2 linked regions of the Synechococcus elongatus PCC 11801 genome follow. The protein of the gene in region 1 interacts with the protein of each later gene in a pairwise test. Links are inferred from orthologs where the notes say so. Each region holds a gene or a part of one and is shown in the gene's direction. Other genes may lie near its edges.

Region 1 (4,196 bases):
GAGGTTGACGCCCGTGTCTGAGCAACGATCCTTTGAACGGACCTCAGAACAGTGTTTTGAACTGTTGAGTGCTTATCTCGACAATGCGGTCACCGCTGCTGAGCGTCAACAGGTTGAACAGTGGCTAGCAGAAGATCCCGACGCACAAGCAACTTATGCTCAACTGCGACACATCCAGAGGGCTTGGTTGCAGCAGCAATCGACGGTGATCAGTAGCGATCGTAGTGCTGAAGCGATCGCGGCAGCCGTCTTTGCCGACCCACGGGTTCGCCGTCGGCGTTGGCGTCGCTGGCTAATTCCCACCGGCTTGGTGGCCATGGTGGCAGTTGCAGTGGGCAATCCTTTCCTACCTGAAGTCAGCGTTCGCACAGCAACCAATCGTGAACCAGCCAACGCTTCTTACCCCAGTAGTGAGCCGCTGCTGCTCGCGCTGGATGAACCTGTGATCGATCTGCCCCGTCCGCCGCTCAAGGCTGTCAAACCGGCAACCTTTATGCCAGCGAGTCGTCGCTAATGCTCGACCCTTGGTCCCCAGAGTTCTGCTTGCACAGCAGCCGTCCAGTGGCCTGACGGGACTTCAATGCCTCGCTGACGAGTGACCGCAGCGATTGCCATGCGATACAACCAGGCCTCTTCTAACGGCTGTCCCATTTGGTCGTAGATCGTTTCCCAGCAACGCTCATATAGGTTGAGACTGCGATCGCGATCGGGAACATAGCCTTCTAAATCATCGAGCCGAGGCAGTAGCGCAGCAGATCGAAAGCGCAACAAAACGCCACTGACCCAGTCTTTACCCTCCGTGAGCGCAGGATAGCCTGCTGGCAACGCATAGAGCTGGCCTCGTACCTGCGCTGGCGTGGCTGATTCTACCCACGGTGCCAAGTTGAGGACTTGATAATAGTGTTCGCCCGGCTGCAGCGTGCCATAGACGAAGACGGCCAGCGGGGTCTGGGGGGACTGGGAAGGCATTATGCGAAAATGCGAAACGGTGCCAAGTCACGCTTGCAGAATACCAAGGAGTTCCGGTGGACAGCCGCTACGATCCCCAGGCAATTGAAACTAAGTGGCAACAGTCCTGGGCCGCTGCGCAGCTCGATCGCACTCCCGAAGCGGACGATCGCCCCAAATTTTATGCCTTGTCGATGTTCCCCTACCCTTCAGGGAATCTGCACATGGGCCACGTGCGCAACTACACCATTACTGATGCGATCGCGCGGGTCAAGCGTCGTCAAGGCTTCCGAGTGCTGCACCCGATGGGTTGGGATGCCTTTGGCTTGCCTGCGGAAAATGCGGCGATCGATCGCGGGGTTCAACCAGCGGATTGGACCTATCAAAACGTTGCGCAGATGCGCGAACAATTAAAGCAGCTGGGGCTGTCCTACGACTGGGATCGCGAAGTCACCACCTGCTCACCGGATTACTACCGCTGGACGCAGTGGCTGTTCCTACAGTTCTTTGAAGCGGGGCTGGCCTACCAAAAAGAAGCCACGGTCAACTGGGATCCAATCGACCAGACCGTCTTGGCGAATGAGCAGGTTGATAGTGAAGGACGATCGTGGCGATCGGGTGCCAAAGTTGAGCGCCGTCAGCTCAAGCAATGGTTCCTCAAAATCACGGACTACGCCGAAGAACTGCTGCAGGATCTCAACCAACTGACCGGTTGGCCAGAGCGCGTGCGCTTGATGCAGGCTAACTGGATCGGTAAATCCACCGGCGCTTATCTGGAATTTCCGATCGTGGGTTCCAGCGATCGCGTCAAAGTCTTTACAACCCGTCCAGACACAGTCTACGGCGTCAGCTACGTGGTGCTTGCACCGGAGCATCCGCTCGTGGCACAGGTGACGACAACCGAGCAACAGGTGGCCGTTGAAGCCTTTGCAGCGGAAGTCAGCCAGACCAGCGAAATGGATCGGACGGCAGAGGATCGTCCGAAACGTGGCGTTCCGACCGGCGGCTTCGTCACCAATCCGTTTACCGGCCAGCAGGTGCCGATCTGGATTGCTGACTACGTCTTGGTGGAATACGGTACTGGCGCGGTGATGGGGGTTCCGGCTCACGACAGTCGTGACTTTGCTTTTGCCCAGCAGTACGGCTTGCCAGTGCAGCCGGTGATTCAGCCGACAGAAGGCGCGATCGCAGAACCCTGGACGGCGGCCTTCACAGAAACGGGCGTGATCGTTAACTCCGGCCAGTTTGACGGTCTGCCTTCAACTGAAGCGAAAGCCAAGATCATCGCTTTTGCCGAGGAACAAGGCTGGGGACAAGCCCATGTGCAATATCGGCTGCGCGATTGGCTGATCTCCCGTCAGCGCTACTGGGGCTGCCCGATTCCGATCGTTCATTGTCCTGATTGTGGCCTTGTGGCCGCAGCGGATCTGCCAGTACAACTGCCAGATTCCGTGCAATTCAGCGGTCGCGGTCCTTCGCCACTAGCTCAACTGGAAGATTGGGTGACGACAACTTGCCCAAGCTGTGGCAAACCAGCACGACGTGAAACCGACACGATGGACACCTTCATGTGTTCGTCTTGGTATTACCTGCGCTACAGCGACGCCACCAATCCTGAAATTGCCTTCACCAAGGACAAGGTCAACGACTGGCTGCCGGTGGATCAGTATGTTGGCGGTATTGAGCATGCGATTCTGCACCTGCTCTACTCCCGCTTCTTCACCAAAGTGCTGCGCGATCGCGGTCTGCTCAGCTTTGATGAGCCGTTTAAGCGGCTGTTGACTCAGGGCATGGTGCAGGGGCTGACCTACAAAAATCCGAAGACGGGTAAGTATGTGCCCAGCGATCGCATCAGCGATCCCAGCCAGCCCCTCGACCCCGACACCGGCGATCGCCTTGAGGTCTTCTTCGAGAAGATGTCGAAGTCGAAGTACAACGGCGTTGATCCGGCGCGAGTGCTCGATCGCTACGGTGCGGATACCGCACGGATGTTCATCCTCTTCAAAGCGCCGCCCGAGAAGGATCTGGAGTGGGATGACGCCGACGTTGAAGGTCAATTCCGCTTCCTGAATCGGGTCTGGCGGCTGGTGCAAACCGCGAGTCAAATCGAGGTAACCGCTACCGCAGATGCAAAAGCCGAGAAGGATCTGCGCCGCGCCGTGCATACCGCCATCCAAGCCGTCACTGAGGATTTGGAAGAGGACTATCAGCTCAACACGGCGATCGCCGAGCTGATGAAGCTGACCAATGCGCTTAACGATGCGCCTACTGCTGGTAGCCCAGCCTATCTAGAAGGCGTGCGGACGTTGGTGCTACTGCTAGCGCCCTTTGCCCCTCACATTGCCGAAGAACTCTGGCAGCAATTGGGTGGAACGCGATCGGTGCACCTTGAGCCTTGGCCCGAGTTGGATGAATCGGCATTGGTCGTCGATGAAATTCCTTTGGTGATTCAAGTTATGGGGAAAACCCGAGGCACGATTATGGTGCCGGCCGCTGCCGATCGCGATCAGCTGCAACAGTTAGCAGAACAATCCGAGGTGGGTCAACGCTGGTTAACTGGTCAGACAATTCGCAAAGTTATTGTGGTTCCAGGCAAGCTCGTCAACTTTGTCATTGCTCCAGCCTGAATTATCACTAAAGAGACAACTATGAATCCTGCAGTCCTTAATCAGATGACTACCTGTGATGTTTCTAAAACACGATCGCCTGTCGAGAATTAAGATGCCTTGTTCCTGTTAAACCCGTAACATTTTTCAGGGCTGGAAGATGAGCAAAGCAGTCTTTATGGATAAAAGATTGAGTCAATATCCTGCACATTTTGAGGTCAAAATACTGTCCAAATTGCCTAGAGAGAATTATTATTGAACGGTTGTAAACTCTACGTGGCCGGTTGTTGATGCCTTCGAGCAACTTCGAGATTGATAGCCAGCAGCGAGCTTTACGTCTCGCTCGCCTCGTTCAACAAATCCGCGCTAACTTGGCTGGCCGATCCCTGCGTCCTTTCGCAGACATGTTGCCCGCTCCTGAGAATCTCTCGAAGCGCAAGCTATCACGATTATTAGGGGTTTCTCCGACCCTGATCAACAAATACGAATCTGGAGAAATTGATCCCTGGGAAATTCGCTGGGGGTTGATGCGACGATTAGCGCGGCTTGCCGAGCTCTCGCTAGAACAATTGGATGCCACTCTGAGCGGCGATGAGACCTATGCTCAGCAGCCCGGACAAGAGCCGCGATCGCTCCCTCCCC
Region 2 (4,004 bases), 1.8 Mb from region 1 along the record:
ACGAATCGGCTTCTGGCGAGTCAGTTCCTCATTGGCCAAGCGCCCCAAATCTTCCCAATCCATTAGTGCGCCTCCTGCTGCCAAGCTTGGACTTGTTGCCAGACCGCTTCAGATTCTTGGCGGCCTTGAATATCACCGTCATAGACCACGACGGGAGCGATTCCGCAGGCCCCGACACAGCGCACCGTCCCGAGGGAAATCGCGCCATCGCCAGTTGTTTTGCCTTCGCGAATGCCCAACTCCACTATCAGGCGATCGAGAATGGCCTGCGACCCTTTGACATAGCAGGCAGTGCCTAGGCAGACATCGCAGCGATGCCGTCCCGAGGGGTTGAGCTGAAACAGGTGATAGAAGCTGGCAACGCCATAGACAGTGCTGCGGGGTAAAGCCAATTGCTGCGCCACCCAGTGCAATAGTTCGCGATCGAGGTAGCCGTAGAGCGATTGTGCCTCGTGCAAAATCTCAATCAGCGCATCGGCCTTGGCCCCTTGGCGTTTAATCGCCAACTCCAGACGGCGGCGGCGCGGGTCGACAGTGGGTTTTGTTGCAGAAGTCGCCATGGGCTTAGCTCAGCGTCCTTGTCTTCTGCATAGCCTCGCGATCGCTAAATTGGCTCAGCCTTTAGAGATTTCCCCGTTTTAGGTGGGAGCGAGATACTGAACGAGGGATACCGATAGCCAGCCATGACCGCTTCTGAGACGACCACTCCTGCCACGGCGATCGCCCAGCGAGCCAGCGAGTTACGGCAGCTGTTGCAGCAGGCTAGCTACGCCTACTACATTCTCGATCAGCCGGTGATGGAAGACTCGGTCTACGACCGGCTCTACCGCGAACTGCAGGATCTTGAACAGCAGCATCCCGACCTGATCACTTCTGACAGCCCCACCCAACGCGTGGGCGAGCAGCCTGCTACTGGCTTTGAAAGTGTTCAGCACCGCGTGCCGCTCTACAGCCTTGAAAATGCTTTCAATGCGGAAGAACTGGAGTCTTGGGATCAGCGCTGGCGCAAACTCGCGCCTGACATTCCGGCTGATGCTGGCTATGTCTGCGAACTGAAAATCGATGGGGCCGCGATCGCCCTCAGCTATAAAAACGGCCTGTTGGTGCGCGGTGCGACTCGGGGCGATGGGACTCGCGGCGAGGAAATTACGGCGAATCTGCGCACGATCAAAAGCATTCCGCTGCGGCTCCAAACCGACCAACCGCCAGAGTGGCTAGAAGTGCGGGGCGAAGCCTTCCTATCGCTGACGCGCTTTGAGCAGATCAACACGGAACGAGAGCAACGTAGCGAAGCCTTGTTTGCGAATCCTCGGAACGCCGCTGCGGGTACCTTGCGGCAACTAGATCCTCGCGTTGTCGCTGAGCGTCAGCTCGACTTTTTTGCCTACACCCTGCATGGCCCCGATGGCTGGGGCGATCTTGACCAAGCGGAAAGTCTCGATCGCCTCCAAAGTTTGGGCTTTCGAGTCGAACCACACCGCCAAATTTGTTCGACATTGGCGGCAGTTGAGCAATACTTCAGCGATTGGGATGCCCGCCGCCGTGACCTGCCCTACTTAACCGATGGAGTGGTGGTCAAATTGCAGTCGCGCCGCCTGCAAGACGAACTGGGCTTCACTCAGAAATTCCCGCGCTGGGCGATCGCTCTCAAATATCCTGCTGACGAAGCACCAACCCAACTGCAGCGCGTCACCGTTCAAGTTGGGCGAACGGGAGCGCTAACACCCGTTGCAGAATTTACCCCCGTTTCTCTGGCGGGAACCACCGTCAGCCGAGCCACCCTCCACAATGCCGATCGCTTGCGGGAACTCGATTTGCATATTGGCGACACGATCGTGGTGCGTAAAGCCGGCGAAATCATCCCCGAAGTCGTGCGCGTTCTCACCGATTTGCGACCTGCTACTGCTCAGCGAGTCAGCCTGCCCGACCACTGTCCTGAATGTGGCCAACCTGTCAGTCGAGCGGAAGATGAAGCAGTCACCCGCTGCGTAAACTCAACCTGTCCCGCGATCGTGCGGGGAGCGCTGACGCATTGGGCGAGCCGCGATGCCCTCGATATCGAAGGTTTGGGCGAAAAGCTAGTCGATCAGCTGGTTAGTAGAGGGTTGGTGAATGCGATCGCTGATCTCTACCGTCTCGATGTACCACTGCTGGCGAGTCTGGAGCGCTTTGGCGAAAAGTCTGCGCAGAACTTAGTGCAGGCGATCGACAAGTCGCGCCAGCAACCTTGGTCACGGGTACTCTATGGCCTGGGCATCCGTCATGTGGGCGCGGTGAATGCCAAAAATCTGGCAGCAGCTTTCACCTCGGTTGAGGCTCTTGCGCAAGCAACACCTGAGGAATTAGCGGCGGTCTACGGGATTGGCAGCGAGATCGCTGATGCTGTGCATCAGTGGTTCGCCATTGGAGTGAATCAAGACCTTGTGGCTGCTCTGGAACAAGCCGGACTGCAACTGCAAGGTGAAGCAGCCAGCCTGCGATCGCAGGCATTAGCAGGTCAAACTTTCGTCCTAACGGGCACGCTGCCCCACCTCAGTCGAAATGAAGCCAAAGCGTTGATTGAAGCAGCAGGCGGCAAAGTCTCAGGCTCCGTCAGTAAGAAGACCAGCTACGTCGTCGCCGGTGCAGAAGCAGGGAGCAAGTTGGAGAAGGCGATCGCTCTCGGGATTCCGCAATTAGACGAAACACAACTACTAGACTTGCTCGCCCAAGCAGAGGGGTAGCATAGGCAACAGTTTGTCTAGCCACCAGCATGACCGCCGTTGCCGCTCCCAATTGGACTGCGATCGCTCAAGCCTTTCGTGAGGCCTTGGGGCGAGAGCAAGTCGTTGAGCGGCGCGAAGAATTACTCGTCTACGAATGCGATGGTCTGACAAATCATCGCCAACTGCCGCCCTTGGTGGTGTTGCCACGCAGTACTGAAGAAGTGGCGACCGCTGTGCGCCTTTGCAATCAATTCAATCTGTCGTTTGTGGCGCGGGGAGCAGGCACAGGGCTTTCGGGCGGTGCGCTACCCGTGGAAGATTCGGTGCTAATTGTGACGGCACGGATGCGCCAAATTCTCGAAATTGACTACGATAATCAGCGCGTTCGTGTTCAACCCGGCGTGATCAATAGTTGGGTGACGCAAGCGACAACAGGGGCTGGTTTTTTCTATGCACCTGATCCCTCCAGTCAAAGCGTTTGCTCGATTGGCGGCAATGTGGCTGAAAACTCCGGCGGAGTGCACTGCCTCAAGCATGGCGTCACCAATAACCACGTCTTAGGACTGACACTCGTCCTGCCGGATGCTTCGGTCATTCAGGTGGGTGGCGCGATCGCTGATCTGCCCGGCTACGATCTTTGCGGCATTTTCGTCGGCTCAGAAGGCACCCTCGGAATCGCCACTGAAGTGACGCTGCGGCTGCAACCTTTGCCGCAATCTGTTCAAGTTCTCCTCGCAGATTTCAGTAGTATCGAAGCGGCTGGAGCTGCCGTTTCAGGAATCATCGCTGCAGGCATTTTGCCGGCTGGTCTGGAGCTAATGGATAACTTCAGCATCAATGCCGTTGAAGACGTGGTGAAAAGCGATTGCTATCCCCGCGATGCAGCAGCAATCTTGTTAGCGGAATTGGATGGGCGCGCTTCAGAAGTTGAGCAACAAATCCGCGATGTGGAAGCGGTTTGCCGACAACATGGAGCCCGATCGATCGCGATCGCAACTGATGCTGAAGATCGGCTGCGACTCTGGAAAGGACGCAAAGCAGCCTTCGCCGCCGTCGGACGGATTAGCCCAAGTTACTACGTGCAAGATGGCGTGATTCCGCGATCGACGCTGCCGTTTGTATTGCATGAAATTGAGCAGTTAGGCCAACAACATGGCTACCGTGTCGCCAATGTGTTTCATGCTGGCGATGGTAATTTGCACCCGCTGATTCTCTACGATCGCAATGATCCAGGGGCTTTGGAAAGAGTGGAAGCTTTGGGTGGCGAAATCCTCAAGCTCTGTGTGAAAGTCGGCGGTA

The links.
Region 2: the proteins of leuS (region 1) and ligA interact in binary tests that used the Escherichia coli proteins (3 or more experiments, as listed by UniProt). The link is inferred for Synechococcus elongatus PCC 11801 from one-to-one orthologs.

What each region holds. Positions count from the first base shown.
Region 1 is NZ_CP030139.2:351,650-355,845, reverse strand. What follows is about bases 696-3,800. They hold leuS (leucine--tRNA ligase), read left to right. Parts: upstream 696-1,025; coding sequence 1,026-3,575; downstream 3,576-3,800. Other genes in these bases: DOP62_RS01690 (gamma-glutamylcyclotransferase family protein), read right to left, coding at 696-969. Outside these bases: DOP62_RS01695 (anti-sigma factor family protein), read left to right, coding at 14-514; more of DOP62_RS01690, read right to left, coding at 511-695; DOP62_RS01680 (helix-turn-helix domain-containing protein), read left to right, coding at 3,845-4,196.
Region 2 is NZ_CP030139.2:2,132,719-2,136,722, reverse strand. The notes cover bases 291-3,203. They hold ligA (NAD-dependent DNA ligase LigA), read left to right. Parts: upstream 291-683; coding sequence 684-2,723; downstream 2,724-3,203. Other genes in these bases: DOP62_RS10630 (FAD-linked oxidase C-terminal domain-containing protein), read left to right, coding at 2,753-3,203; hoxE (bidirectional hydrogenase complex protein HoxE), read right to left, coding at 291-560. Also shown: DOP62_RS10645 (NuoF family protein), read right to left, coding at 1-63; more of hoxE, read right to left, coding at 63-290; more of DOP62_RS10630, read left to right, coding at 3,204-4,004. UniProt on the Escherichia coli protein: DNA ligase that catalyzes the formation of phosphodiester linkages between 5'-phosphoryl and 3'-hydroxyl groups in double-stranded DNA using NAD as a coenzyme and as the energy source for the reaction.